2 regions of the Stenotrophomonas sp. 05N37 genome follow, and region 2 is predicted to be linked to the other one. Evidence: predicted binding sites of a transcription regulator. Region 2 holds the regulator's gene; the other holds the start of a gene.

Region 1 (15,383 bases), on a different contig from region 2:
GACCTGGCCAAGCAGGCGCTGGATGCGCCCGTCGGCACCCAGCAGCGGCTGCATCCACAGGCGCAGGTGCAGCGCGCCTTCGCGTTCGCGCGGCAGTTCCAGTTCCAGGGTGGCCGGCTTGCCATCGTGCAGCATGCGCCGCCACGCGTGGCGCAGCAGGCTGCGCGAGCGCGGTTCAAGGCGGCGCAGCCAGCGGCGGCGCCCGGTCAGCGGGTCGTCGCCCACGCCGAGCAATGCGCGGAACTCCGGCGACCACCAGAACTGGCGATCATCCGGGTTCCACGACCAGCTGCCCATGCTGGCGATGCGCTGGGCTTCGCGCAGGTGCACCTGCTGCTCCAGCAGCAGCGCTTCCATCTGCTTCTGCGCCTGGATGTCGGTATGGGTGCCGACCATGCGCAGGGGCTGGCCATCGGCGGTGCGGGCGACCACCCGGCCGCGGTCCAGCACCCAGCGCCAATCGCCCTCGGGATGGCGCACGCGGTACTCGGCGGTGTACACCTCGCCCTGCCCGCCCAGGTGCGCGTCCAGCGCGGCGCGTACGGCCGGCTGGTCATCGGGATGGATCGGGGCGAGCAGCGCGGCGGCCGCGTCGCCGCGGGTGGTTTCCTCGGTCGGGGCCGGCTGGCCGTCCCAGCGCCGGGACCGGGTCACCGCGTCGCTGGGCACGTCCCAATCCCACAACCCGTGGCCGGCATGGTCCAGGGCCAGCTCCCAGCGGCTGCCGGCATAGTTGGCCACCGGCTCGGGCACGCTGAGGGTGAAGGCCAGCAGGTGGCCGTCCGGGTCGTGCACCGCGCGCATCCAGCCGTCGAAGCGCCCGCGCGGGCCGCCTGGCAGCTGGCAGGGCACCAGGCCCCCATCGGCGGCCAGCAGGCGCAGGTCTTCGAGCAGCTCGCCATAGGCCGCCACGGTTGCCGGCAACCCATGCTCGCGTGCGGCCGGGTTGGCCGCCAGCGGGCGCCCCGCCCGGTCCAGGATGACCAAGGCCGACGCCAGTGGATGCTGCAGCAGACTCGCGATAATCCCTTGGTCCACGCGGTAAGACTCCGATAACGCACCCGACAGCCGGGAACGCAATCGTTAGCGGCGGATTCCGCGGATAGTTGAGCCGCGTACCGCGCGCAGCCCCCAAACCGGACGCCACGCTCTAAGATGCAGGTCGCCCGCCTCGATCCGGTCCCTGCCCCGTCCATGCCTGTCGCCCCGTCCGGCCAGCCCACCCCCGCCCCGCCCGAACGGCCGCTCGCCCAGGCCCTGCGCCGCGACCGCTGGCGCGTGGTGCTGGGCTATCTGGGGCTGGCCCTGGTCTGGATCCTGTGCAGCGATGCCGCCGTGCAGGTGCTGACCCGGGACATGGCCACGGCCGCGCACTGGCAGACCGTCAAGGGCGCGTTCTTCGTGGTCGCCAGCGCGGCGCTGATCTACCTGCTGCTGCGACCGCTGGCCCAGCACGTGCTGCAGACCCACTCCAGGCTGGAGTGTTCGGAGACCCGCCACCGGCAGATGTTCCAGAACAACCCGGGGCCGATCCTGGTCTACGACCTGGACACGCTGGCCATCCTGGACGCCAACCCGGCGGCGATGCAGCTGTTTGGCTGGTCCCACGATGAATTCACCACGATGCCGATCAGCGCGTTGTGGCCCACCGGCGACGAGCCGAAGCTGGCGGCCAAGCTGGCGCAGATCCGCGCCGCGCCGGACGAGCTGTGCGTGATCAGCGCCGACCTGCAGCTCAAGGACGGCAGCCGCCGGCACATGGAGATGCGCAGCAACTTCATCGACTACGACGGCCACCGGGCCCGCCTGCTGATCGCCATCGACCGCACCAGCGAGGACCAGGCGCTGCGCCGCCGCGACCTGGCGCTGGCACGGGTGGAGGAAGCCCATGAAATGGCCCGGATCGGCGCCTGGGAAGTGGATCCGGGCACCGGGCTGGGCCGCTACTCCAACCAGGTCTACCACCTGCTGGGCCGGCGCCCGCCCGAAGCCCGGCGCTGGCACCGCTTCGAGGAACTGCTGGTGCCGGCCGACCCGGCCACCGCCGCGCTGACCGAACAGCTGCTGCAGGACATGGCCGCCGATCAGGTGCAGATCGACGTGCTGCTGCCGCTGCTGGCGATGGACGGGCGTGCGCTGATGGTGCACCTGCGCGCCGAGAGCGGCCATGACGATGCCGGCCGGCCGCGGGTGCTGGGCACGCTGCAGGACGTGACCGAGCGCGAGCAGTCGCGGCGCCTGCTGCGCGAGCGCGAGGAACAGTTCCGCGAGCTGGTGCGGGTGCTGCCGGACGGCGTGGTGATCCTGTCCGACGAGCACGTGCTGTATGCCAATGCCTGCGCGGCCGCGCAGTTCGGCTACGGCCAGCACACCCTGCTGGGCGAGCCGCTGGCCGCGCTGGTGGCGGCCGAGGACCTGGCCCGGGTGCGTGCGCAGTTGTTCGCGCCGATCCCCCTGCCCAGCACCGGGGCCGGCGAGGTCATCGGCATGCGCCGGCTGGACGGCGAGCACTTCCAGGCGGGGCTGGCGGTAGGCGACGTGCGCTATGGCGGGCGCAACTGCAAGCTGCTGATCGTGCGCGACCTGAGCGAGCCCGAGCGCATCCGCGAGGCGCTGGAGACCAGCAACCGCGAACTGCAGGCCATGGCCGGGCGACTGTTCTCGCTGCAGGAGGACGAACGCCGCGCGATCTCGCGCGACCTGCACGACGACATCGGCCAGGCGATCACCGCCATGAAGCTGTCCGCCTATGCCGCGCAGGACGAGGACGACCCCGCCCGGCGCGGCGACGACCTCGAACAGATCATCCAGTTGGCCGACGCCACGGTGGGCAAGCTACGCGACATCTCCACGCTGCTGCGCCCGCCGCAACTGGACGCGCTGGGGCTGGAGGCCGCGCTGCGCTGGCAGGCCAGCGTACTGTTCCGCTCGGCGGCGATCGAGCTGCTGCCGGATATCCAGGCGCTGCCGCAACGCCCGCAGGGCGACATCGAGCAGGCCTGTTTCCGCATCGCCCAGGAAAGCCTGACCAACGTGCTGCGGCATGCGCGCGCCAGCCAGGTGAGCCTGCAACTGCATGACATGGGCGATGCCGGACTGCACCTGCAGGTCCGCGATGATGGCGAGGGCTTCGACCCGGAAGGCCCGCGCGGGCTGGGCCTGATCGTGATGCGCGAGCGCGCGCAGAGCGTCGGCGGCACCCTGCGCATCGAGTCGGCACACGGTGCCGGCACCCTGATCGACCTGTACCTGCCGTATCGCAGCAGCGATCCGGCCACTCCCGATACATTGGAACACTGAACATGTGGAACCCTTCCCTGCCCCTGGTCAGCATCGAGGATGCGCCGCCGCGCCTGGGGGCCGGCAATCCCGAGCTGCAGGCCATGGTCAGCGACGCCGCCTCCGGTGGCACCCCGCTGATGCTGATGCACGTGGACATCGACCATTTCGCCTCGGTCAACGAGAACATGAGTGCCGAAGTGGGCGACCAGGCCCTGGTGCTGGTCGCCCAGCGCCTGCAGCACCACCTGCGCGGGCGCGGCAAGCTGTGGCGGCATGGCAGCGATGAGTTCCTGCTGGCGGTGCCGCGCAGCGCCGACATGCCGCTGCCCGAAGACCTCGCCGAGGAGATCCGCCAGCAGCTGGAACTGCCGCTGTCGGTGCTGCCCTATACGCTGTTCATGACCGGCAAGCTGGGCGTGAGCCTGTGCCCGGAACACGCCAGCGACACCTCGCGGCTGCTCGACCATGCCGAAGACGCGCTGCACCAGGCCGCCCGCGAAGGCGGCAACGCGGTGCGCATCCACGCGGTGGACACCCCGTCCAGCGCGCACAGCGAGAGCATCATCGCCCGGCAGATCGTGGATGCCATTCCCAACGGCGAATTGAAGCTGCGCTACCAGCCGCTGGTGAGCGCGCGCGACGGCCACGTGGTGGGCATGGAAGCGCTGCTGCGCTGGCAGTCGCCGACGCTGGGCATGCTGGTGCCGGAGCGTTTCATGCGCACCGCCGAGCGCCTGGGCATCATCGTGCAGATCGGCACCTGGGTGCTGGAAGGCGCGTTGAAGCAGGCGCGGCTGTGGCGCGACCAGGGGTTCGACGACTTCACCATCGCCGTCAACGTCTCCACCCTGCAGCTGCTGCGCCCGAACTTCTTCGCCGAGGTGATGTCGCTGATGCAGGCCGCCGGCGTGCCGGCGCAGATGCTGACGTTGGAGATCAACGAAAGCGCGCTGACCAACAACGTCAACTTCGTGCATGAAACGCTGGTCAACCTGCGCAACGAAGGCATCAGCCTGAGCCTGGACAACTTCGGCACCGGCGACTCCAGCCTGAGCGCGCTGGTGCGCTACCCGGTGGACAAGCTGAAGATCGACCGCAGCTTCATCAAGAGCGCGCCGGCCGGCAACCGCGAGGCGGCGATCGCGCGCGCGATCATCGCCATGGGCCACCAGCTGGGCATGACGGTGATTGCCAATGGCGTGGAATCGCAGGCGCAACTGGGCTTCCTGCGGCGCAACGACTGCGATGTGTTCCAGGGCTATCTGTTTGGCGAGCCGATGTCGGCCGATGCGGCCGGGATGACCCTGCGCCGGCGTTACCTGCGCCCGGAAGCCTTCGCCGAGACGCGCCCTGACCGCACCCTGCTGCTGCTGGACGATGAGGAAAACGTGCTGCGCTCGCTGGTGCGGCTGTTCCGCCGCGATGGCTACCGGATCCTCGCGGCGGGCAACGTGCGCGATGCGTTCGACCTGCTGGCGATCAACGACGTGCAGGTGATCCTGTCCGACCAGCGCATGAGCGACATGAGCGGCACCGAGTTCCTGGGCCGGGTGAAGATGCTCTACCCGGACACGATCCGGCTGGTGCTGTCCGGCTACACCGATCTGAACACGGTGACCGATGCGATCAACCGCGGCGCGATCTACCGGTTCCTGACCAAGCCGTGGAACGACGACGAGCTGCGCAAGCACATCCACCAGGCATTCCGCACGCACGAGGAACAGCGGCGGGCGAATACGGCACCGCCGGTGGCGCTGCCGGCCGCGGACGACGACTGACCCACGCGATCGCCGTGGAGCCGACCGTTGGTCGGCTGCTCTCAACCGAGGCGCCATGGCGGCCGACGTGTCACGGCAGCCGACCAACGGTCGGCTCTACGAAATTGTCGTGCCGTGGCAGCCGACGTGCCACGGCAGACGGCCAACGGTCGGCGCGAAGACAATGCGGCGTGCGGATGCGTGGCGCCATGCCATGCCCGCGAGGTTCGCCGCGAGGACCGTAGAGCCGACCGTTGGTCGGCTGCTCTCAACCGAGGCGCCATGGCGGCCGACGAGTCACGGCAGCCGACCAACGGTCGGCTCTACGAAGATTGTCGTGCCGTGGCAGCCGGCCAGCGGTCGGCGGTCGGCGGTCGGCGGTCGGCGCGACGACAATGGGCGTGCGGATGCGTGGCGCCATGCCATGCAGGCGAGGATCGCCGCGAGGCCCGTAGAGCCGACCGTTGGTCGGCTGCTCTCAACCGAGGCGCCATGGCGGCCGACGTGTCACGGCAGCCGACCAACGGTCGGCTCTACGAAATTGTCGTGCCGTGGCAGCCGACGTTGCACGGCAGCCGGCCAACGGTCGGCGCGAAGACAATGCGGCGTGCGGATGCGTGGCGCCATGCCATGCCCGCGAGGTTCGCCGCGAGGACCGTAGAGCCGACCGTTGGTCGGCTGCTCTCAACCGACGTGGCACGGCAGCCGACCAACGGTCGGCTCTACAAAAATTGTCGTGCCGTGGCAGCCGGCGTGGCACCGCAGCCGACCAGCGGTCGGCTCTGCCGCGTGGGGTGGTCAGCGCGGCTGCTTGATCGGGAGTACCAGGCGGAACCTGGAGCCTACGCCGGGGGTGCTGTCCAGGTCGATGCGGCCGTGGTGCTTGTTGACGATGCTGTAGGAAATCGACAGACCGAGACCGGTGCCGCTGCCGACCGGCTTGGTGGTGAAAAACGGGTCGAAGATGCGCTGGCGCAGGTCCGGCGAGATGCCGCCGCCGGTGTCTTCGAACTCCACCCACACGTGGTCGCCATCCACGCCGGTGCGCACGGTGATCGTGCCGCGCTCGGCGATGGCGTGGCCGGCGTTGAGCAGCAGGTTCATATAGACCTGGTTGAGCTCGGACGGCAGGCATTCCACCAGCGGCAGCTGGCCGAACTCGCGCTGCAGGGTGACCTTGTACTTGAGCTCGTTCCAGATGATGTTGATGGTCGATTCGAGCCCGGAATGCAGGTCGACCAGCTTCCAGGACTCATCGCGGCCGGAATAGGAGAAGTCCTTGAGGTCGCGCACGATCCGGGTGACCCGCTCGATGCCTTCGCGCGACTCGGCCATCAGCTGCGGCAGGTCGCGGCTGATGAAATCGATGTCGAAGCGGTTGCGGATGTCGTCGATCTCCGGGATCAGCGCCTTCGGATCGGGGGCGCGCAGGGCGCGTTCGTAGGCCTCGATCACGGTGAACAGGCTGCGCAGGTATTCCTGCAGGCTGCCCAGGTTGGAGTGCACGTAGCCGATGGGGTTGTTGATCTCGTGCGCCACGCCGGCGGCAAGTTGGCCGATGGAGGCCATTTTCTCGGACTGCAGCAGCTTCTCCTGGGTGCCGTTGAGGCGCAGGTAGGCCTGGCGCAGCTCGGCATGGCGCTGCTGCAGCTCGCGTTCGTAGTCTTCCTGGCCTTCGATGCGGCGGAACAGGGCCAGGTAATGGCGCTGGCCGGCTTCTTCGTGCTGGTACAGGTGGGCGATGACCATGCGCTCGCCGACCGGCAGGCTGCCGTTCCAGTGGCCATGCAGGCGGGCGTGCTCCAGCGCGTCCGGTGGCAGCAGCTGGTGCAGCCATTGCGCCGCCCCCAGCCCGGCGGCGTTCTCGGCCTGGCCGAGCATCTCGCTCACGGCCGCATTGGCCAGGGCCACGCTGCCATCCTCGCGGAACAGCAGCATGCCTTCGTTGACACGCTCGAACAGGGCGAGCAGGACCGGCTGCGGGGGCAGCGGTGCGGTGACGAGGTTGGAAGAAGCGGTCACGGTCACATCGGGCAGTCGAAACAGGCGCCCAATATACGCGTTGGCCTGCGCGACGGAAGCCCGCGCACGCGTTCGCGGCCCGCGCGGGCCGGATCAGGCGACGGCGAGCGGCCGGCGGGTGTGCAGCGTGCTGGACTGGCCCTTGGCGTCGTAGGACGAGGCGTCTTCGCTGCGGCCGAGCTGGCGCAGGGCCCAGTTGACCTCGCGGCGGCGGCGCGACAGCAGCACGCCATTGGCGCGGTTGCGCTCGGCCAGTTCCTGCAGGCGCTCGCCCTGCCCGACCGGCGGCACGGTCTCGAGCGCGCGCAGCGCCTCGAGCTTGGCGCCGGTGGCCCGGATCAGGGCCTGCACGTCATGCTCGACCAATGCCTGGCGTTCGACGTCCAAGGCATCGCTGAGGCGCTGCAATGGCTCGCTCATCGCCAGTTTCATCCCTGCAGCTGCTGGTCCAGCTCGAGCATGCGCGAGGCGATCGCATCGGGATTGATCTTGTAGGTGCCGTTCTGCAGCGACTCACGCACGGCCTGCACGCGGCCGGCGTCGATCGCCGGGGCGCTGCTCAGTTCGCGCTGCAGGGCCTGCAGACTGGTGGCTTCACCGGTCAGGCGCAGGCTGTCGGCGGCTTCCACCGGACGCGTCGGGGAATCGGCGCTGGCGGCCGGCTTGCTGCCAAGCGCGACACTGCGCAGATGGGCGGTGGCCTGCAGGTTGCCGTCGATTTTCTGGCTCATGGAGTTGTCCTGGAAGTACGGTTCACAAGGGATAACGGCATGGAGACCGCCATCTTTAGGGGATTCTGCGGTTTTTTTGGCACATTCCGCCGCGGGTTCAGCATTGTGCTCAACGCGTCACAAAAACGTCGCCGTTGGCGGCCACGGTGCCCTGGACGATCTTCCGCGAGGACAGATTCTCCACCGACACCCGCTCGTTCTCGCCGGCGTCGGCCATCGCCTTGCCCGCGACCCGCACCTCCACGCCCCCCAACCGCGACACCAGCGCCACGTTGTCGCCACGGCGCACCAGGCGCTGGGCGACCAGGTCGTTGGCCGAGAGCAGGCTGCCGGCACTGAGTGTACGCCGGGCCACCCGCCCGACCGCGGCGGCCGGATCGGCCAGCGCGGCGCCGGCGATACGGGCCACGTCACGCTGGGCAGTGGTGATATCGGCGGCGGCCAGCGTTTCTCCAGCGCTGATGCCCCGGTTGAGGATGAGTACGGTCTGGTTGCGGCGCACCTTGACCGGAACGAACAGGCGCCAGCCGCCGGCATCCGGGCAGCTGACTTCCACGGTACTGGTGCCGGTGGGCTGGGCACGCAAGCCCTGGCCGCAGGCCGGCAGGCGCAGCGCGGAATCCAGGGTGGTGTCGCCCTCGGTCCCGGCCGGCAGGGTAGACAGCGCGGCGGCGCGGATGCTGTCCACCGGCTGCCAGCCGCCGGCGGCGGACGCGGGCAGCGTGGCCAGGGCGAACACGGCAAGGATGATCCAACGCATGGCGACTCCACGGGCAAGGCACATGTGCAGCGTCCTGCAAGGGCCGTGCCGGAATCGGCGCGGCGGCGCGCTCAAGTCGGCGGGGCTGGCGCCGATACCACTCCCATGTCACATGACCTGCTCAACCGCATCGACCAGCGTACGCGCCTGGCCGGCCACAATCGTCTGGCCCTGCTGCTGTTCCGGCTCGGCGGACGCCAGCTTTTTGGCGTGAATGTGTTCAAGGTGCAGGAAGTCCTGCGCCGCCCGGACCTGTTCCAGGTGCCTGGGCTGCCCAGCCAGTTCGCCGGCGTGGCCGATGTGCGTGGCCGCTCGGTGCCGGTGCTGGACCTTGGGCTGGCGATCGGCCACCCCGAACGCGAACCGAACGCCGACAAGTCGCCGGGCTACCTGGTGGTGACCGAGTTCAACCGGTCGATCCAGGGCTTCCTGGTGAGCGGGGTGGAACGGATCGTCAACATCGCGGTGGAGGATATCCACCCGCCGCCGGAACTGGGCGCCGAATCGAGCTATCTGACTGCGGTGACGCGGTTCCAGGGCGAGTTGATCCAGGTGATCGACGTGGAAAGCGTGCTGGCCGATATCGCGCAGGTGCGTGGCGAGGCGGTGCTGGACCCGTCCCTGGCGCAGGCGCTGCCCACCGATGGGCCGCAGCTGCAGGTGCTGGTGGTGGACGACTCGCGGGTGGCCCGCCAGCAGATCCGCAGCGTGCTGGACCAGTTGGGGGTGGGGGCGACCCTGCTGTCGGACGGCAAGCAGGCGCTGGACCACCTGCTGCAGATCCATGCCTCGGGCGAGAACCCGGCCGAGCGCTACGCGATGGTGATTTCGGACATCGAGATGCCGGCGATGGACGGCTACACGCTGACGACGGAAATCCGTCGCCACCCGGGCCTGGCGGGGCTGTACGTGCTGCTGCACACCTCGTTGTCGGGCGTGTTCAACAACGCGATGGTCGAGCGGGTGGGCGCCAACGCGTTCGTGGCCAAGTATTCGCCGCACGAGTTGGCCGATTTCGTGCTGGACCGGTTGCGGAAGGTGGCGTTGGCTGCCTGATTGTCCGGGTGAGTAGCGGCGGGTTGCATACCGCTTGTGGGACGGGGTGGGTGGGGCGGCGCCCTGGTTATCTTGTGAGCGTTGAGTAGGAGCAGCCGAGCATGGCTCGGCTCTACCGGTGTCCAGGCGCAGCCGAGCATGGCTCGGCTCTACCGGTGTCCAGGCGCAGCCGAGCATGGCTCGGCTCTACCGGTGTCCAGGCGCAGCCGAGCATGGCTCGGCTCTACCGGTGTCCAAGAGCAGCCGGGCATGGCTCGGCTCTACCCGTGTCCAGGAGCAGCCGGGCATGGCTCGGCTCTACCGGTGTCCAAGAGCAGCCGAGCATGGCTCGGCTCTACCGGTGTCCAGGCGCAGCCGAGCATGGCTCGGCACCGTCGGTTCATCAAGCCCAGCGCTCCGCTGGGCTTTTTTGTGGGCGCGGCGGTGGTTCAGCCGGGGATGGCCCGGCGCTTCCAACGCGCAGCCGCCAGCCGCTGGGCCGGGGCGCGGAGCGGGGTTCACGGCGTGTCCCGGCAGGGGCTCAGGGCGACCTGCCGGCGGGTGGGCTTGAATCGTTGGGGTTCATGGCGCTTCAGCCGACCAACGGTCGGCTCTACCCCCCTCCGCAGGCTGTGGCCTTCCTGTCCGATGGCGCAAGCGTGTCCTGGTGAGGGTCGGTGGCGGCAGGCGTGGCGGCAAATCGCAGACTGGCACAGCCCTTGCACCACTCCCACCATCGTCCCGTGGGAGCGTGCCATGCCCAATCTGATTTCCGACTATCTGGGGGTCCATGCCCAGGCCATGCCGTTGCGCGAGCAGCGGATGAAGCTCATCGCCAGCAACCTGAGCAATGCCGACACCCCCGGCTACAAGGCCCAGGACCTCGACTTCGATGCCGCCCTGCGCAATGCCCAGGGCCTGGACAGCAATGGCCTGATGAAAACCACCAACGAGCAGCACTACGCCATCGGCGGCGGCCTCAACCCCTTCCAGATCACCAAGGAAGGCGTGCAGCCCAGCATCGACGGCAACACCGTCGACCCCGACGCCGAACGGGCCGCCTACGGCCGCGCCGCGCTGGAATACCGCGCCTCGCTCAGCTTCGTCGAATCCAAGGTGCGCTCCATGCTCACCGCCATCACGGGCCAATAAGCCATGAGCAACCTGCCCATTTTCGATATCGCCGGCTCCGCCCTCCAGGCCCAGTCGGTGCGCATGAGCACCATCGCCTCCAACCTCTCCAACGCCGACACCGTCGCCGGTTCGGCGCAGGCCGTCTACAAGCCGCTGGAGCCGGTCTTCCAGTCGGTCACCAGCCGCACCGATCCCAACATCACCACCGTCCAGGTCAAGGAAATCAGCCAGAGCGACGCAGCGCCGATCAAGCGCTACGAGCCCGGTCATCCGCTGGCCGACGGCGACGGCTACATCTATCAGCCCGACGTCGACCCGGTCGCGCAGATGGTCAACCTCATCTCCACCTCGCGCAATTACCAGGCGGGCGTGGAAATGCTGACCACCGCCAAGGAACTGGCGCTGGCCACCCTGACCATGGGTCGCTGACCCTCGCCCCCACAGGACTTACCGTCATGAGCACCACTTCCGGCGTTGGCCAGAACAGCGATGTGTACACCGCGCTGGGCCTCAATGCGCCCAACAGCGACACCAGCAAGAAGAAGAGCACCCTGGACCAGGCCGATTTCCTGCGCCTGATGACCGAGCAGCTGCAGCACCAGGACCCGCTCAAGCCCATGGACAACACCCAGATGGTGGCGCAGATGGCGCAGCTGTCCCAGGTGCAGGGCATCACCGACCTCAACACCACGGTGCAGGGCTTCCAGGACCAGATGTCCAGCGACCAGATCCTGCGCGGTGCCGCGCTGGTCGGTCACGACGTGCTGGTGCCCTCGACCAAGTGGCAGCTGGAGGCCGAAGGCACGACCAGCGGCATGGTCGCTGCCTCCGGGGCCGGCTACGTCAACGTGGAGATCACCGACGCCAACGGCGTCAAGGTCAACACCATCAGCGTGGAAGCCAAGGCCGCCGGCGAAGTGACCTTCGACTGGGATGGCAAGGATGCCAACGGCAACCGCATGGCGCCGGGCAGCTACACCATCGCCGCCACCTTCACCGACAGCGCCGGTGCCCAGAGCAAGGTCAACACCTACGTTGAAGCGCCCGTGGAAAGCGTCACGGTCGGCTCGGACGGGCTGTACCTCAACCTCAAGGGCCTCGGTACGGCCCCCATCGACTACGTGCTCCGCATCAGCTGAGCCGCCCTACCCCGCACACCAGGAGCAATCCCATGGGCTTCAACATCTCGCTGTCCGGCATCAACGCCGCCAATGCCGATCTGAACGTCACCGCGAACAACATCGCCAACGTCAACACGACCGGCTTCAAGGAATCGCGCGCCGAGTTCGCCGACCTGTTCTCGGCCACCAGCTACGGCCTGTCCAAGAACGCGGTCGGCTCGGGCGTGCGCCTGACCAACGTGGCCCAGCAGTTCTCGCAGGGCAACAACGAACAGACCGGGCGCAGCCTGGACATGGCCATTTCCGGTGAGGGCTTCTTCACCATGACCATGAACGGTGCCCGCGTCTATTCGCGCGCCGGCAACTTCCAGACCGACCAGGCCGGCTACGTGACCAACCCGCAGGGCGCGCGCCTGCAGGTGTTCGCGCCGAACGCCGATGGCACCAGCTTCGACGCCGGCCGCCTGGTCGACCTGCAGCTGCTCACCACCGACAGCCCGCCCAAGCAGACCAGCAAGGTCAACGTGAGCTTCACCCTGCCGGCCGACGCCAAGGTGCCGACGGTGAACGTGTTCGACCCGACCGATTCCAACAGCTACAGCCAGTCCACCGGCGGCATCACCGTGTACGACTCGCTGGGCGTCAGCCACACCCAGACCTCGTACTTCGTCAAGACCGCCAACCCGAACGAATGGCAGGTCTACAACTATGTCGACGGCCAGGCCGCCGGCGGCGTCAGCACGCTGACCTTCAACAACGCCGGCGCGTTGACCGCCCCGACCAACGGCCAGATCACCCTGGCCCCGTTCACCCCCAGCACCGGCGCCGGCCAGCTGGCGCTGACCCTGGACATCAGCGGGTCCACCCAGTACGGCGAGAAGTTCGCCCTGCGCAACACCCAGCAGGACGGCTACGCCGCCGGCAAGCTCAACGAAGTCACCGTGTCCGAAGAAGGCGTGGTCTACGCGCGCTACTCCAATGGCGACGACAAGCCGCTGGGCCAGGTGGCGCTGACCACCTTCAACAACGCGCAGGGCCTGGAAGCCAAGGGCAACAACCTGTGGGTGGAAACCTTCAGCTCGGGCACCCCGCGTACCGGCGCACCGGACAGCTCCAACCTGGGCAAGGTCCAGGCCGGGTCGCTGGAAGCCTCCACGGTCGACCTGACCGAGCAGCTGGTCAACATGATCACCGCCCAGCGCAACTTCCAGGCCAACTCGCAGATGGTCTCCACCATGGACCAGATCACCCAGACCATCATCAACATCCGTTGATGAGCCACTGACCGCATCACGGGACCAAGACGATGGACAAGGCGCTCTACGTAGCGATGACCGGTGCACGTGCCTCGCTGCAGGCACAGGGCACGCTCTCGCACAACCTGGCCAACACCGATACCCCTGGCTTCAAGGAAGCCCTCGCCAATACCGAGGCCTTCCCGATCAAGGGCACCGGCTACGCCTCGCGCGTGGACGCCCTGCACGTCGATGCCGGCTTCAACCGCCGCATGGGCGCGCAGCAGATCACCGGCAACCCGCTGGACCTGTCGCTGCAGTCGGGCAACTGGCTGGCGGTGCAGGCACCGGCCGGCGGCGGCGAGGCCTATACCCGGGGTGCGGCGCTCTCGATCACGCCCAATGGCCAGCTGGTGACCGCCGGCGGCCATCCGGTGCTGGACGAGAACGGCGCGCCGATCGCGATTCCGCCGCACCAGGCGATGGACATCGGCAACGACGGCACGATCTCGATCATTCCGCTGGGCGAAGGCCCGCAGACCATGGCCAACATCGGCCGGATCCGCGTGGTCGCGGCGGCCGATGAACGCCTGGAGCGCGGCCTGGACGGCTTGATGCGCAACGCCGACCCGCAGCAGCCGTTCGTGCAGGCCCAGGGCAAGTCGCTGGAAAGCGGCCAGCTGGAAGGCAGCAACGTGGATGCCGCCGGCGCGCTGGTGCAGATGATCCAGCTGCAGCGGCAGTACGAAATGCAGGTGAAGGTGATAAAGCACGGCGACGACAACGCCCGCAGCGCCAACAGCCTGCTGCGCCTGGGCGGCTGACCCGGACCGGGCTGAGCAGGCACCGCCGTAATTCTGGCGCGGTTCTGGCACGGCCCATGCATCGCCCCCTGTAACGGCCGCCCCGGGCGGCCACCCGCATCATTCAAAGGAACATCGCCATGAACCAGGCATTGTGGATCGCCAAGACCGGACTGGATGCGCAGCAGACGCGCATGTCGGTGGTTTCCAACAACCTCGCCAACACCAACACCACCGGTTTCAAGCAGGACCGTGCCAGCTTCGAAGACCTGCTGTACCAGCAGGTGCGGCAGCCGGGCGGCTCCTCCTCGGCGCAGACCCAGTTGCCCACCGGCCTGCAGTTGGGTACCGGCGTGCGCGTGGTCGCCACGTCGAAGAACTTCGAACAGGGCAGCCAGCAGCAGACCGGTCGCGCGCTGGACGTGATGGTCAATGGCCGCGGCTTCTTCGAAGTACAGATGCCCGATGGTTCCTCGGCGTATACCCGCGATGGCTCCTTCCAGCGCAACCAGGACGGCGAGCTGGTGACCAACAGCGGCTACCCGGTGCAGCCGGGCATCCAGATTCCCGAAGGCGCGCAGTCGCTGACCATCGGTACCGACGGCACCATCAGCGTGAAGATGGCCGACGACGCCGCCTCGGTGGAAATCGGCGCGCTGACCCTCACCGATTTCGTCAACCCGGCGGGCCTGCAGGCCCGCGGGGAAAACCTGTTCCTGGAAACCACCGCCTCCGGTCCCGCCCAGAACGGCAACCCCGGCCTCAATGGCCTGGGCAGCGTGGTCCAGGGCGCGCTGGAAGGCAGCAACGTCAACGTGGTCGAGGAGCTGGTGTCGATGATCGAAACCCAGCGCGCCTACGAAATGAACGCCAAGGCGATCTCCACCACCGACGCGATGCTCGGCTACCTCAACCAGAACGTCTGATCGGTCGAACCGGGAACCCTGCCATGTCGCCCCTGCCCCTTACCCTCCGTCTGTCGCTCGCCAGCGCCCTGGTCGCCCTGCTCGGCGGCTGTGTCATCGCCGGCGATGTGCGGCCCTACCCGGCGATGGCGCCGATCACCCCGATCGTGGCGCCCACCGCGCCGGCCACCGCCGGCGCGATCTACGCCGCCGGCCCGGGCCTGCAGCTGTACTCGGACCGGCGCGCACGCGATGTGGGCGACCTGCTGACCATCACCCTGACCGAAAACACCACCGCGCAGACCACCGCCAATACCACCACCGCCAAGGAATCGGAGCTGAGCATCGGCACCCCGACCCTGTTTGGCGCGCCGGTCACCCTGGGCGGCAAGGACATCCTGGCCGCGAGCGCGGCCGGTTCGCGCGACTTCACCGGCAAGGGCACCAGCGCGCAGAGCAACCGCCTGGTGGGCAACGTAACGGTCACGGTGATCCAGCGCCTGCCCAACGGCAATCTGGTGGTCCAGGGCGCCAAGAACCTGCGGCTCAACCAGGGCGATGAACTGGTGCAGGTGCAGGGCATCGTGCGTGCGGCGGA
Region 2 (15,383 bases):
CTGGAAGCGGCCATGGTGCATGGCCTGGGCTTCACCCTGAAGCTGATGCTGGCCACCGGCGGGGCAATGATGCTGCTGGCCGCCATCGATGCGCCGTACCAGCGCTGGAACTGGATGCGCAAGCTGAAGATGACCCGTGAAGAGCTGCGCCGGGAAATGAAGGAAAGCGAGGGCAGCCCCGAGGTGAAGGGCCGCATCCGCCAGCTGCAGCAGCAGCTGTCCAACCGCCGGATGATGGAAGCGGTGCCCACCGCCGACGTGGTGGTGGTCAACCCCACCCACTACGCGGTGGCCCTCAAGTACGAGGGCGGCAAGATGGGCGCGCCCACCGTGGTGGCCCTGGGCGTGGACGAAACCGCCCTGCGCATCCGTGAAGTGGCCGACGGCAACAAGGTCGCCATCGTCTCCGCCCCGCCTTTGGCACGCGCCTTGTATCGGGAAGGTCAACTTGGAAAGGAAATTCCCGTGAGACTGTATTCGGCCGTGGCCCAGGTTCTGTCCTACGTGTACCAGCTGCGCACCTGGCGCGGCGGGCCGATGCCGGCTGCGCCCAGCATCGATGTGGATGAGTTCGGCACGGGAGGCCGCCCGTGAGCGCCCAGCCCGCCGGTGCCGGCATGAACGCACGCAAGGCCCTGGACATGATCCGCAACGGCCTGGGCGCCCCGCTGATCGTGCTGGCGCTGCTGGCCATGGTGGTGGTGCCGCTGGCCGCCCCGGTGCTGGATGCGCTGTTCACCTTCAACATCGCCATCTCGCTGATGGTGCTGCTGGCGGTGGTGTACGTGAAGCGCCCGCTGGACTTCACCATCTTCCCGATCGTGCTGCTGATCACCACCATGCTGCGGCTGGCGCTGAACGTGGCCTCCACCCGCGTGATCCTGCTCAACGGCCAGAACGGCCACGAGGCGGCCGGCAAGGTGATCGCCGCGTTCGGCGAGTTCGTGATCGGCGGCAACTACGCCGTCGGTATCGTGGTGTTCGCGATCCTGACCATCATCAACTTCGTGGTCATCACCAAGGGTGCCGGGCGCGTGTCGGAAGTGACCGCCCGCTTCATCCTCGATGCCATGCCCGGCAAGCAGATGGCCATCGATGCCGACCTCAACGCCGGTTTGCTGACGCGTGAGGAGGCCAAGGCCCGGCGCGAGGAAGTGCGCGAGGAAGCGGACTTCTACGGTGCGATGGACGGTGCCAGCAAGTTCATCCGCGGCGACGCCATCGCCGGCATCCTGATCCTGTTCATCAACCTGCTCGGCGGCCTGGCCGTGGGCGTGCTCCAGCACGGCATGCCGTTCGGCGAAGCCGCCGCGACCTACACCCTGCTGTCCATCGGTGACGGCCTGGTGGCGCAGCTGCCCGCCCTGCTGGTGTCCTCGGCGGTGGCCATGCTGGTCACCCGCGCCTCGCGCTCGCAGGACATGGCACAGGCCATGATGGGCCAGGTGTTCGGCCAGTACCGTGCGCTGACCATCGCCGCGGCGATCATGGGCGTGGTCGGCCTGGTCCCGGGCATGCCCAACGTCGCCTTCTTGACGCTGGCCGCCATCCTCGGCTTCGTGGCCTGGAAGGCCTGGAAGAAGAGCACCGCCGCAGAGCGCGTCGCCGAGACCCCGGCCGCCGGCCGCGGCGAAACCCTGGGCCTGCCCGGCGCGGCGCCCTCGCCCACCGCCGAGCTGACCTGGGACGAACTGCGCCCGGTCGACCCGCTGGGCCTGGAAGTGGGCTACCGGCTGATCCCGCTGGTGGACAAGAACCAGGGCGGCGAATTGATGGCGCGGATCAAGGGCGTGCGCCGCAAGCTCACCCACGACATCGGCTTCCTGATTCCCTCGGTGCACATCCGCGACAACCTGGAACTGCCGGCCAGCGGCTACCGCCTGCTGATCCACGGCGTGCCGGTGGCCACCGCCGACATCCACCCCGACCGCGAACTCGCGCTCGACCCGGGCAGCGCCCTGGGCACACTGGACGGCATCGCCGGCAAGGACCCGGCCTTCGGCCTGGACGCCACCTGGATCCAGCCGCACCAGCGCGCGCACGCCGAATCGATGGGCTACACCGTGGTCGACCCGGCCACGGTGGTGGCCACCCACCTGTCGCACCTGATCCGCGAACACGCCCCCGAGCTGCTCGGCCACGAAGAAGTGCAGCAGCTGCTGGCCAACCTGGCCAAGAGCGCGCCCAAGCTGGTCGAAGACCTCACGCCCAAGTCGCTGCCGCTGTCGGCGGTGGTGCGGGTGCTGCAGAACCTGCTGATCGAGCGCATTCCGATCCGCCAGCTGCGCAAGATCGTCGAGTCGCTGGTCGAGAACGCGCCCAACAGCCAGGACCCCTCGGTGCTGACCGCGGCGGTGCGCAACGCGCTGGGCCGTTTCATCGTGCAGGAGATCGCCGGGATGTCGGCGGAGCTGCCGGTGTTCACCCTCAACCCACAACTGGAACGCGTCTTGCAGGAGTCCACGCAGGGCAACGGCGCCGCGCTGGAACCCGGACTCGCCGAGCGACTGCATCAAAGCCTGGCCGAATGCGTCGGCAAGCAGGAAGCGAAGAACGAGCCGGCGGTCGTGCTGGTACCGGGCCCGGTGCGTGCCGCGCTGGCACGGCTGGTGCGCCACAGCGTCCCCTCGCTGTCGGTGCTGGCCTACAGCGAGGTCCCCGAGGACAAACGGTTGAAGCTGGTCGGCACGATCAGCTGACGCCGGAACCCCGACGGTGATGCGCCAGAAAACAGACACACCCCCATTCGATATCAACGCAGCAGGACATAAAGGGAAACCCGGACCGTGCAGACCACCGACAACCAGCGCTTCCCTTCCACCACCCCGCCGCCCCAGTCCCGGTACCACAGCATGAAAATCAAACGCTTCGTCGCCTCCGATATGCGCTCGGCCATGAACCTGGTACGCAAGGAACACGGTCCTGATGCGGTGATCCTGTCCAACCGGCGGATCGAGGAAGGCGTGGAGATCGTGGCCGCGGCGAACTATGACGAAGGCGCCGTGCAGCGTGCCCTGGAAGCGGCCCGCAAGGATGTGGCGCCGGCGCCGGCACCGCGACCGCGCAATGCCGCCGATGCGGTGATCGCCGCGGTGACCCGCCGCAAGCCGGTCGCCGTCGCAGAGCCGGTGGCCGCCACCACCTCCGCCGTGGCCGCGCTGGCCCGCGCCGCGGTCGGCGCGACCGGTCGCACCCTGGATTCGGCCAACGAAATCGTGCCGCCGCGCGGCAGCACCGGCTTTGCCGCCACCCTGGCGCAGGCCGTCGCCCCGTCGCTGCGCGCCGCCGCACTGCCGGAGCAGATCTTCGCCCCGTTCAACGTCGAACAGGCCGCGGCCGCCTCCCCGGCGCCGGTGGAGACGCTGGCCGCGATCGTCGAGGCTGCACCGGTCGCCGCACCGGCACCGATCAACCGCGCGCGCTTCATCATCGACCCGCCGCTGGACGACGAACCGCACTTCCAGATGCACGTGCCTGCGGCACAGGTGGCGATGCCGCCGCTGCCGGTGAGCGTCACCGTGCCGGCGATCCCGGCCGCGGTCGCGATCCCGGCTCCGGTTGCGGCCCCGGCCATGGTCGCCGCACCGGCACCGGTGCAGGCCGCCGTGCCGGCCCCGATGGCATTCGAGCCGCGTCTGGACGCGCCGGCCATGGTCCAGGAACAGGTTGGCAGCGCACCGGTCGCAACCGCGCCGGTGGCCCTGCCGGTTCTCGCCGAACCGGCCCAGGCCCAGCCGCTGCCCGCCGCCGAGCTGGTGGTGGTGCCGCGCGATGACGAAGAACTGCGCCAACTGCGCCATGAAGTGGCCGGCATGCGCCAGGTGATCGAACGCGAGATGCACCGCTTCACCGACGAACGCCTGCGCGGCTCGCCGGTGCGTGCCGCCGCCCTGGACCTGATGGACGAATACGGCTTCGACGCCGGCATCAGCCGCGACGTGGCCATGCAGATCCCGCTGGACACCGAAGCCCACCGCGGCCGCGGGCTGATGCTCGGCCTGCTGTCCAAGAAGCTGCCGATCGCCCCGGTCGACCCGCTGGAATCGGGCGGCGTCATCGCCCTGGTCGGCCCAACCGGCGCCGGCAAGACCACCACCATCGCCAAGCTGGCCTCCCGCTTCGCCGAGAAGCACGCCGCCCGCGACGTGGCCCTGGTCACCACCGACACCGGCCGCATCGGCGCCCGCGAGCAGCTCTACGGCTTCGGCCGCCAGCTCGGCATCGCGGTGCACGAGGCCAACAGCGGCAGCGACCTCAACCAGCTGCTGGAGCGCCTGCAGGACTACAAGCTGGTGCTGATCGACACCGCCGGGCTGGGCCCGCGCGACCGCGCCCTGGCTGCCCAGCTGCACTGGCTGCGCGCCGCCCAGCAGATCCGCACCCTGCTGGTGCTGCCGGCCAACACCAGCTTTGGCGACATGGACGAAGTGGTCCGCCGCTTCAGCGCCGCCAACCCGCAGGGCGTGGTGCTGAGCAAGCTGGACGAAACCGGCCGCTTCGGCACCGCCCTGTCGGTGGCCGTGGACCACCGCCTGCCGATCACCTGGGTCACCGATGGCCAGGACGTTCCCGAAGACCTGCACCGGGCCAGTGCGGCCAATCTTGTACTTCGCCTTGAAGATTTGCGCCGCGCGGCCGATATGCCCTGCAACCCGGAGTTGAACCATGCCGTCGCGTGAGTATGCCAAGCTGACCAAGACCTTCCCGCTGTCGGCCACCCGCAGCCAGCCGCTGGGCCCCGTGCGCACCATCGCCGTCACCGGCGGCAAGGGCGGCGTGGGCAAGACCAACGTGTCGGCCAACCTGGCCGTGGCGCTCGCCGACATGGGCAAGCGCACGCTGCTGCTGGACGCCGATCTCGGGCTGGCCAACATCGACGTGATCCTGGGCCTGCAGCCCAAGGTGACCCTGGCCGACCTGGTCGCCGGGCGCTGCACCCTGGAAGAAGTGATCCTGGAAGGCCCGGGCGGCGTGCTGGTGGTGCCGGCCGCGTCCGGCCGCCGCCACATGGCCGAGCTGCAGCCGGCCGAGCACGTGGGCCTGGTCAACGTGTTCTCCGAACTGGAGCGTGAGCTGGACTTCATGGTGGTGGACACCGCCGCCGGCATCACCGACGGCGTGCTGACCTTCTGCCAGGCCGCGCAGGACACCGTGGTGGTGGTCTGCGACGAGCCGGCCTCGATCACCGACGCCTATGCGCTGATCAAGGTGCTCTCGCGCGAGCGCGGCGTGGACCGTATCCAGGTGGTGGCCAACATGGTCCGCGACCCCAACGAAGGCCGCGTGCTCTACGAAAAGCTGACCCGGGTCTGCGAGAAATTCCTCGCTGATGTCTCGCTCAACTACCTGGGCTGCGTGCCGCAGGACGACTGGCTGCGCCTGTCGGTGCAGCGCCAGCAGCCGGTGGTCAAGGCCTACCCGTCCAGCCCGGCCGCGCAGGCGATCACCGAGATCGCCCGCCGCACCGCCCGCTGGCAGGCACCGACCGAGCCGCGAGGCGGGGTCGAATTCTTCCTGGAACGCATCCTCAAGCAACGCGGGGTGACCGCATGAAAGGCGCCGCACAATACAAAGAGGTGCAACGCACGGCCGCCAACGAGTGCATCGCACAGCACTCCGACCTGGTCCGGCGGATCGCCCATCACCTGGCCGCCCGGTTGCCGGCGAGCGTGGAAGTGGATGACCTCATCCAGGCCGGCATGATGGGCCTGATCGAGGCCTCGCGCAGCTACGACGCCGACCAGGGCGCCTCGTTCGAAACCTATGCCTCGATCCGCATCCGCGGCTCGATGATCGACGAGATCCGCCGCGGCGACTGGGTGCCGCGTTCGGTGCACCGCCGCGCCCGCGACGCCGCCTCCACCATCCGCCGCCTGGAGCAGAGCACCGGCCGTGCCGCCAGCGCCACCGAAGTGGCCGCGGCGATGGACATGCCCCTGCCGGACTACCTGCGGCTGATGGAAGACGCCGCGCGCGGCCAGGTGCTGAGCCTGGAGTCTCGGATCGAAGACCAGGGCGAGCTGGATACCGTCGCCCAGGGTGGCCCGACCCCGCAGCAGGTGCTTGAGCGCGGCGAATTCGGCCGCGAGCTGGGCAATGCGATCGGGCTGCTGCCCGAGCGCGAGCAGCTGGTGCTGTCGCTGTACTACGAGCAGGAACTGAATCTGAAGGAGATCGGCGCGGTACTCGGTGTCAGCGAGTCGCGCGTCTGCCAGATCCACGGCCAGGCGGTCCTGCGCCTGCGTGGCCGACTGAAGATCTTCGAGGCGGCCGACGCCGGCCTCGAGAACCATTGATACCGAGGAAAGTGCTTTGAACAAGAACATGCGTATCCTGATCGTCGACGATTTCTCGACCATGCGTCGTATCGTCAAGAACCTGCTGGGCGATCTGGGCTTCACCAATACGGCCGAAGCCGAGGACGGGCATGCCGCGCTGTCTCTGTTGCAGAGCCAGTCGTTCGATTTCGTGGTCACCGACTGGAACATGCCGGTGATGACCGGGATCGACCTGCTCAAGGCGATCCGCGCCGACGCCAAGCTGAAGACGTTGCCGGTGCTGATGGTGACCGCCGAAGCCAAGCGCGAGCAGATCATCGAAGCGGCCCAGTCCGGCGTCAACGGCTACATCATCAAGCCTTTCACCGCCCAGACCCTGGAAGAAAAGCTCGGCAAGATCTTCGAACGCCTGGCGGCGAGCGCCTGATGGAAACCCTCCGCGACAAATCGGCGCTGGTGCAGCGCCTGCAGGATGCCCTGGCCGCGCTGGAAAGCGGCGACGAAGCCGGCTGGCGGCGGGAAATCGACGCGCTGGCCGCGTTGCGTACCCAGCCGATGATGGCCGGGCTGAACCGGCTCGCCCGCGAGTTGGGCCAGGCGTTGGGCGAACTGCCCAGCCTGCCCAGCGAGGCCGGCGAACTGGACGATGCCTGCGCACGCCTGGACCACGTGGTGGCGATGACCGAGCAGGCCACCCACCGCACCCTGGACCTGGCCGAGGAATGCCGCACGCTCACCGAGCAGCTGCGCGCCAATGGCTTGACGGCCGACCAGGACCAGCAGCTGGACCGGATCCGCCACAACCTCACCGAGATCGCGCTCACCCAGAGCTACCAGGACCTGACCGGGCAGATCATCCGCCGCGTGGTGGGCATCGTGCGCCGCGTGCACGAGGGCTTCGGCGCGCTCGGCCTGCCGCCGCAGGACGACAGCGCGCACAAGCGCGACAACGGCCTGGCCGGCCCGGCCGTGAACGGTCTGGATCGCCACCAGGTGTCACAGGTCGACGCTGACGACCTGCTTTCCGATTTGGGGCTGTAACACCATGAGCGCTGTTCCAGACGATATTGCCGCCGATTTCATCCTCGAGGCCCAGGAAATCCTGGATCGCCTCGGCGAACAGCTGGTGTCGCTGGAGCAGTCGCCCCAGGACAGCGACCAGCTCAACGCGGTGTTCCGCGGCTTCCACACCCTCAAGGGCGGTGCCGGGTTCCTCGGCATCCAGGCGATGGTCGAACTGTGCCACGCCGCCGAGGAAACCCTGGGCATGGCGCGGTCGGGCAAGGCGGTGCTGCAGGCCCATCACTTCGATGCGGCCCAGCAATCGCTGGACTACCTGCAGTCGATGCTCGATTCGGTCTCGGCCGGCACCGAGCCCGGCTATGCGCCGCCGGAGCTGATCGCGCAGTTCGACGTCAACGGGCCGGCCACGCCGGCACCGGTGGCCGCCGCTGCGGCGGCACCGACCAGCGGCGAGTTGATCACCGACGACGAGTTCGAGGCCCTGCTCGACACGTTGCACGGCGGCGCCGCGCCCACCGCCGTGGTGCCGGCGAACAAGGCCAATGACGGCCTGATCGGCGAAGACGAATTCGAGGCCCTGCTGGACCAGCTGCACGGCGGCGCCGCCCCGGGCGCCAAGGCCGTGGCCGCCGCACCGGCGCCGCGCGCGCCCGCCGCCGCCCCGGCCCTGCCGGCCAAGCCGGCGGCCAACAAGCCGGTGACCGAAGCCGAGCACACCGTGCGCGTGGACACCAAGCGCCTGGACGCCATCGTCAACCTGATCGGCGAACTGGTGCTCTCGCGCAACCGCCTCAAGACCCTGCGCGCGCGCCTGCACGACGAAGAACTCGACCGCGCCGTGTCCACCCTGGACATCGCCACCGCGCGCCTGCAGTCGGCGGTGATGCGCACCCGCATGCAACCGGTGGGCAAGGTGTTCTCGCGCTTCCCCAAGGTCGCCCGCGACGTCGCCCGCAACCTGAAGAAGGAAGTCGAGCTGGAGCTGGTCGGCGCGGAAACCGAACTGGACCGCAACCTGGTCGAAGCGCTCGCCGACCCGCTGGTGCACCTGGTCCGCAACGCCATCGACCATGGCATCGAAACCCCGGAGCTGCGCGAAGCCCAGGGCAAGCTGCGCAGCGGCCACGTGCGCCTGTCGGCGCAGCAGGAAGGCGACTACGTCAGCATCGAAGTGCAGGATGACGGCGCCGGCATCGATCCGGAACGGCTGCGCCAGAAGGCGCGCGAGAAGGGCCTGATCGATCCCGAAGCCGCTGCCCGCCTGAGCAGCGAGGAATGCCTGCACCTGGTGTTCCTGCCCGGCTTCTCGACCAAGCAGGAAGTGACCGATATTTCCGGCCGTGGCGTCGGCATGGACGTGGTGCAGTCGCGCATCCGCGAACTCAGCGGCCAGATCCAGATCCAGTCCGAACTGGGCCGCGGCAGCCGCTTCATGATCCGCGTCCCGCTCACCCTGGCCATCCTGCCCACCCTGCTGGTGCAGGCCGGCGAGGACGTCTACGCCCTGCCACTGGCGCGCGTGATGGAAGTGCTGCACGCGCCCAATACCTCGCTGGGCTGGTTCGACGGCCGCGCCGTGCTGGACCGCAAGTCGCACACCCTGCCGCTGGTGGACCTGCGCCATTGGCTGGCGGTGGAGCCGGCCGCCTCGCCGCTGCTCACCATCGTGGTGCTGCAGGCCGGCGAAGCACGCTTCGGTCTGGTGGTGGACCAGGTCCGCGGCCGCGAGGAAGTGGTGATCAAGCCACTGCCCAAGGCTCTGCGCGGGCTGCGCGGCTATGCCGGCGCGACCCTGATCGGCGACGGACGGATGTCGCTGATCCTGGACGTGGACGGGCTGCGCACCCCGCACGATTGACCGCCCTGCCCCCTGCAAAAGTGTGACCGCTGCAACACCTGCCGCCGTCGGTGTCTCAAGTCCCATTCACACAAGCCGATAACGGACCCATGGACAGACTCAGCCTCATTGGACTTTTCCTCGCCCTGGCCTCGCTGGTCGGCGGCAGCATCCTCAAGGGGGCCGGCCTGGCGTCGCTGTGGTCGCCGGCGGCATTCGTGATCGTGATCGTGGGCACCATCGCCTCGATCCTGCTGCACACCTCGCCGGCGGTGTTCAAGCACGCCTTCAAGATCGTGCGCTGGGTGATCCTGCCGCCGAGCAGCGACCGCCATGAGCTGATCCGGCAGATCGTCGACTGGAGCAACATCGCCCGTCGCCAGGGCCTGCTGGGCCTGGAAGCGCAGGTGGACGCGCAGAGCGACCCGTTCCTTCGCAAGGGCCTGCAGTTGCTGGTGGACGGCGTCGAGCCGGAGACCATCCGGCACATGATGGAAATCGAGCTGAGCAGCCAGGAGCACCAGGACCTGGCCGCGTCCAAGGTGTTCGAGGGCATGGGCATCTATGCGCCGACGCTGGGCATCATCGGCGCCGTGCTCGGCCTGATCGCGGTGATGAAGAACCTGGCCGACCCGAGCAAGCTCGGCCACGGCATCGCCGCCGCCTTCACTGCCACCATCTACGGCATCGCCTCGGCCAACCTGCTGTTCCTGCCGGTGTCGGCCAAGCTCAAGAGCGTGATCCACCACAACAGCCGCGACCGCGAAATGATCATCGAAGGGTTGATCTCCATCGCCCAGGGCGAGAACCCGCGCAACATCGAAACCAACCTGTCCGGATTCCTGCACTGACATGGCCCGCCGCAAGCACCACGAAGAGCATGCCAACCATGAGGCCTGGGCGATCCCCTATGCCGACCTCATGACGCTGCTGCTCGCCTTCTTCGTGGTGATGTACGCCATCTCCTCGCTCAACGAGGGCAAGTACCGGGTCATGGCCGATGCGCTGACCACCGCCTTCGGCGGCGCGCCGCGCACCATCAACCCGGTGCAGGTGGGCAACCAGCAGGTGCAGGGCGGCGGCTGGGACAGCCCGTCGGTGATCAAGGCCGGCAACCGCGTCGGCCCCTCCGCGCCCTCGCCCTCCAACGACCCCACCCTGCTGCCGGCGATGGCCTCGCAGATGCGCATGCCGGTCTCGGTGCGCAACCAGGAACAGCTGCAGCGTGCCGAGCGCCAGCTCAACACCATCGCCGACAAGCTCACCGCCACGCTGGCCCCGCTGATCGAGCGCGGCATGATCACCGTGCGCCGCACCGAGCTGTGGATCGAGGTGGAGATCAACAGCGACATCCTGTTCCCGACCGGCTCGGCCACGCTGGACGTGCACGCGCGCGACACGCTCTCCACGCTGGCCCAGGTCCTGCGCGATGCGCCCAACGGCGTGCGCGTGGAAGGCCACACCGACAACGTCCCGATCGCCACCTCGCTGTTCCCCTCCAACTGGGAACTCTCGGCCGGGCGCGCGGCCAGCGTAGTGCACCTGTTCGCCGACCAGGGCCTGCAGCCGGCGCGGCTGGCCATGGTGGGTTACGGCCAGTTCCGCCCGCGCGAGGACAACGCGACCGCCGAAGGGCGCAACCGCAACCGCCGCGTCATGGTCATCGTCCTGGCCGACACCACGCGCGGCGCAGACCCGATCGGGCCGCAGCTCAGCGCGCAGACCGACGCGCCGCCAACCGCCAGGCCGACCACCCCCTCCGTACCCCCCCTCGCCCCGGTGCAGTTGCCACCGGTGCCGGCCGGCAGCCGCGTTGGCGCCGCCGTTCCCCCTGCAATGAAGGAGTGAACCGAATGCGCATCTGGGCAATCGCCAATCAGAAGGGCGGCGTGGGCAAGACCACCACCACCCTGGCCCTGGGCCGTGGCCTGGCCACGCTCGGCCACCGCGTGCTGTTGATCGACCTCGATCCGCACTCTTCGTTGACCCGCGCCTTCGGCGTGCCGCTGGACCCGCCGCCGCAGGGCGTGCTGGAACTGTTCGGCGCACCGCCGGCCGAGCTGGGCACCCTCGGCCATCGCAGCGACATCCCGGGCCTGGACTACGTCTGCGCGCAAGCCGCGCTGGCCACCCTGGAGCGACGCAGCGCCAACCAGCCCGGCCTCGGCCTGGCCCTGCAGAACGCCCTGGCCCGCCACCATGGGCAACACGATTACATCCTGCTCGATTGCGCGCCCACCCTGGGGCTGCTGATGATCAACGCGCTGGCCGCGGCCGACCGCCTGATCATCCCCACCCAGGCCGAGCCGCTGGCATTGCACGGCCTCGATGGCATGGTCCGCACCGGTGAAATGGTCGAGCGCTCGCGCCGCCGTCCCCTGCCGATGTCGATCCTGCCGACCCTGTTCGATCGCCGCACCCGCGCCGGCAACGAGACGGTCAAGCTGATGCAGGACAAGCACGGCCAGCGCGTGTGGGAAGACGCGATCCCGGTGGACACCCGCATCTGCAACGCGGCCAGCCTGACCGTGCCGCCGCAGTCGGAGGACTACCCCGGTCGCGGCCTGGCCGCGTACCGGCGTGCGCTGGAATGGATCCTGGCCGACGACGCGCTGCAGATGGAGCGCGCGGCATGAACACCGCCGGCGTGCTCGACGACTACCTGGAGCAGCTGCTCGGCGATGCCGTGCCCGCCGCGCCCGCTCGGGAGGAACTGTCCGTCGCCCCGGCGGCGGCGGTGGCCGCCCAGGACGGCGCTGAAGCAGCCGGTGTCGCCCTGGCGATCAGTGCCGAATTTGCCGGGTCGGCTGCCGGCGACGTCGAGGCTGCGCCTGCGCCGGACGCGGCCGTTGCGGTCGGCCACGACACCCCGACCTCACCGGGCGCGCCGGCCCATCTGGCGCTGCTCGACGAGCTGATGAACGATCCGGCCCTGGGTCCTCCGGTCGACAGCCTCGCGGCCTCGCACGACACGCCGACCTCGCCCGGCAGCCCCGCCAACCTCGCGCTGCTCGACGAACTGATGAACGACCCCGCGCTGGGCCCGCCGGTCGAGAGCGTCGCGACCGCGCACGACACGCCGACCTCGCCCGGCTCCCCGGCCAACCTCGCGCTGCTCGACGAACTGATGAACGACCCCGCGCTGGGCCCGCCGGTCGAGAGCATCGCGACCGCGCACGACACGCCGACGTCACCTGGCTCCCCGGCCAACCTCGCGCTGCTCGACGAACTGATGAACGACCCCGCGCTAGGCCCGCCGGTCGAGAGCATCGCGACCGCGCACGACACGCCGACGTCACCCGGCAGCCCGGCCAACCTCGCGCTGCTCGACGAACTGATGAACGACCCCGCGCTCGGCCCGCCGGTCGATAACCGCGCGTCCGCTCACGAAACTCCCACCTCGCCCGGTAGAGCCGAGCCACGCTCGGCTGCTCCTGCCGCTGCCGAGGCCGGCCGCCCCAGCTGGGACGATCTGCCTGACGAGGTGCTGCACGACAGCGCACCGCCCAAGGCCGCCGCACCGGCGCCGGCACCGATCGCCCCGGCTCCCGTTGCCCCCGCTCCCGCCCCGCTGCCTGCCGCCCGCCCCATGCCGACGACGATGCCCCTGTCCGCGCCCAGCGCCCGTGCCGCCGCCCCCGCCCCGGCCCACACCCGCCCGGGCAGCTGGCAGGAACTGCAGGCGCAGGCGCAGAACCCGGCCTCCAGCCCGCGCGAGAGCCGCCGCGCCAGCGAACGCACCTCGCGCTGGTTGCGCCTGCGCTGCGGCGCCCAGGCCTATGCGCTGGAACTGCTGAAGGTGCAGGAAGTAGTGCTGCCGGTACCCCTGCTGCCGCTGCGCGGCACCGCCTCGGCGATGCTGGGCATCATGAACCTGCGCGGCCAGGTGGTGCCGGTCATGGACCTGGGCATCCACCTCGGCGCCGGCCCGGCCCAGGACGACGCCAACACCCGCATCGTGGTGCTGGAGGAAGATGGCGAAACCATGGGCCTGCGCGTGTCGGCGGTGGAGGATGTCGCCAACCTCACCGACTCGCAGATCGAACCGCCCGATACCGCGCGCATCTGCCAGATTTCCAACGACCTGTTCCGCGGCGTGGCGCGGGTCACCGCACAGCCGATGATCCTGCTCGATGCGACCCAGCTGTTGAATTGACCGCCATCTGCAGGGCAGCCCCCCAGGGCCTTGCTCCACCTCGGCACCCGGTCCCCGGTAGCGCCACGCCATGCGTGGCTGCTCTCCGACCCGGCGCCAGCACCGCCCGATGGCGCCCGGACGGCTCCGTTGCGCTGCCGCGCCGCCTTCCAAGGGCTCGCGCTACCGGGCGGTTTCCCCTAACGGTGAAGATCCCTTGGCCCGTCCCCCTAAAGCTTCCCCGCTTTGGGCCGTTATAAACCTCGGAACCGTTTGTCCGGAGCAACGATGAGCACTGTGGCCCTGGGTGGTGATCTCGGTATCGAGACCAGCACCGAGCTGAAAACCCGCCTGGCCCCTTTGGTGGACCAGGCCGGCGAACTGACGCTGGATGCCAGCGAAGTGAGCCGTATCCATACCGCAGCAATGCAGGTCCTGTGCGCATTCGTCGACGCCCGCCGCCAGGCAGGCTACCCGACCGGATTCGACGGTTGCACTGCAACCTTCCGTGATGCCGCGCGATTGCTCGGCGTCACCCAGGCCCTCGGCCTGGACGCAACCCATGACAACCTGAAATCTGTGGAGAACGCTGCATGAGCGCACGTATCTTGGTGGTGGACGATTCGGCGTCGATGCGCCAGATGGTCTCTTTCGCCCTCACCTCGGCCGGCTTTTCCGTCGAAGAAGCCGAGGACGGCGCCGTCGCGCTGGGCCGGGCCAAGGGCCAGCGCTTCAACGCGGTGGTGACCGACGTCAACATGCCCAACATGGACGGCATCTCGCTGATCCGCGAGCTGCGCCAGCTGCCGGACTACAAGTTCACCCCGATGCTGATGCTCACCACCGAATCGGCGGCCGACAAGAAGTCCGAAGGCAAGGCCGCCGGTGCCACCGGCTGGCTGGTCAAGCCGTTCAATCCCGAACAGCTCGTGGCCACCGTGCAGAAAGTCCTGGGCTGAGCCCAGCGCCGCTTCGCCCCTCCCTCCCTTCGCAACCGGACCCCACGCACCATGAGCATGGATCTGCAACGTTTCCACGCCACGTTCTTCGAAGAAAGCCGCGAAGGGCTGGATGCCATGGAGGCTGGCCTGCTGGCGCTCGAATCGGGCCAGCAGGACCCGGAAATCATCAATTCGGTGTTCCGCGCCGCGCACTCCATCAAGGGCGGCGCCGGCACCTTCGGCTTCGATGCGATCGCCGCGCTCACCCACGTGCTGGAGACGCTGCTGGACGAACTGCGCGCCGGCAAGCGTGCCCTGGAAGCCAACGCGGTGGATGCCATGCTGTCCTCGGTGGACGTGCTGCGCGCCCTGCTGCGCGAGGCCGAACACGGCCAGCCCGCCGACCCGCAGGCGGTGGCCGCGATCAAGGCACGGCTGGAAGCGGTGCTGTCCGGCCAGGCCGCTGCCAGCGCCCCGGTCGCCGCCGCCAAGGTCGATGACACCCCGGAAGCGTGGCAGATCGGCTTCGTGCCGTCGCCGTCGCTGTTCATGAGCGGCAACGACCCCCTGCGCATCATCCGCGAGCTGGAACACCTCGGTTCGCTGCAGGTCGCCGCGCGCATGGAGCGCCTGCCCGGCTTCGACCAGCTCGACCCGCTCGAAGCGCACCTGGCGTGGGACCTCGGCCTGGTCGGCAAGGTGCCGCGCAGCAAGATCGAAGACACCTTCGCCTGGGTCGTGGACGACTGCGAGCTGGACATCCGTCCGGCCGCCCCGCCCAGCCTGGCCACCAGCGCCCCGGCTGCCCCGGCAGCGGTGGCGCCTGCCGCTTCTGCTGCCGCACCGGCGGCCGGCGCGCCGGCTGCCGCCGCGCACGAAGCGGAAACCTCCATCCGCGTCGCCGTGGAAAAGGTCGATGCGCTGATCAACCTGGTCGGCGAACTGGTCATCACCCAGGCCATGCTCAAGCAGGTCTCGCATGCCCTGGACCCGGTCCATGCCGAGCAGCTGTTCGCCGGCCTGGACCTGCTCGAACGCAACACCCGCGACCTGCAGGAAGCGGTGATCGGCGTGCGCATGCTGCCGGTGGATGCGGTGTTCCGCCGCTTCCCGCGCCTGGTCCGCGATCTCTCCTCGCGGCTCGGCAAGCAGGTCCGCCTGCGCACCAT

What was found. Region 2 encodes FliA, which starts transcription of late flagellar genes. Its sites were predicted from a motif close to TAAAGTTTNNCNNNCNNNGGCCGATAA; they were not measured.
Region 1: flgM (flagellar biosynthesis anti-sigma factor FlgM) is a predicted target of FliA. The motif match lies at 7,824-7,850, and genes of this name have one in related genera.

Annotation. Positions count from the first base shown of each region.
Region 1 covers NZ_JBFTNG010000004.1:314,347-329,729, forward strand. Annotated here, with positions in the region: gene AC1DGC_RS14240 (bifunctional diguanylate cyclase/phosphodiesterase) at 1-1,038, opposite strand, end outside; gene AC1DGC_RS14245 (sensor histidine kinase) at 1,156-3,300, shown strand; gene AC1DGC_RS14250 (EAL domain-containing protein) at 3,303-5,060, shown strand; gene AC1DGC_RS14255 (ATP-binding protein) at 5,838-6,977, opposite strand; gene AC1DGC_RS14260 (flagellar protein FlgN) at 7,155-7,493, opposite strand; gene flgM (flagellar biosynthesis anti-sigma factor FlgM) at 7,490-7,792, opposite strand; gene flgA (flagellar basal body P-ring formation chaperone FlgA) at 7,902-8,552, opposite strand; gene AC1DGC_RS14275 (chemotaxis protein) at 8,658-9,608, shown strand; gene flgB (flagellar basal body rod protein FlgB) at 10,344-10,739, shown strand; gene flgC (flagellar basal body rod protein FlgC) at 10,743-11,150, shown strand; gene AC1DGC_RS14290 (flagellar hook capping FlgD N-terminal domain-containing protein) at 11,177-11,860, shown strand; gene flgE (flagellar hook protein FlgE) at 11,893-13,116, shown strand; gene AC1DGC_RS14300 (flagellar basal body rod protein FlgF) at 13,149-13,901, shown strand; gene flgG (flagellar basal-body rod protein FlgG) at 14,021-14,806, shown strand; gene flgH (flagellar basal body L-ring protein FlgH) at 14,830-15,383, shown strand, end outside.
Region 2 covers NZ_JBFTNG010000006.1:23,231-38,613, forward strand. Annotated here, with positions in the region: gene flhB (flagellar biosynthesis protein FlhB) at 1-594, shown strand, start outside; gene flhA (flagellar biosynthesis protein FlhA) at 618-2,699, shown strand; gene flhF (flagellar biosynthesis protein FlhF) at 2,853-4,679, shown strand; gene AC1DGC_RS15815 (MinD/ParA family ATP-binding protein) at 4,666-5,553, shown strand; gene AC1DGC_RS15820 (RNA polymerase sigma factor FliA) at 5,550-6,296, shown strand; gene cheY (chemotaxis response regulator CheY) at 6,313-6,705, shown strand; gene AC1DGC_RS15830 (protein phosphatase CheZ) at 6,705-7,319, shown strand; gene AC1DGC_RS15835 (chemotaxis protein CheA) at 7,324-9,159, shown strand; gene AC1DGC_RS15840 (flagellar motor protein) at 9,249-9,989, shown strand; gene motD (flagellar motor protein MotD) at 9,991-10,986, shown strand; gene AC1DGC_RS15850 (ParA family protein) at 10,992-11,774, shown strand; gene AC1DGC_RS15855 (chemotaxis protein CheW) at 12,161-13,294, shown strand; gene AC1DGC_RS15860 (STAS domain-containing protein) at 13,562-13,870, shown strand; gene AC1DGC_RS15865 (response regulator) at 13,867-14,232, shown strand; gene AC1DGC_RS15870 (chemotaxis protein CheA) at 14,284-15,383, shown strand, end outside.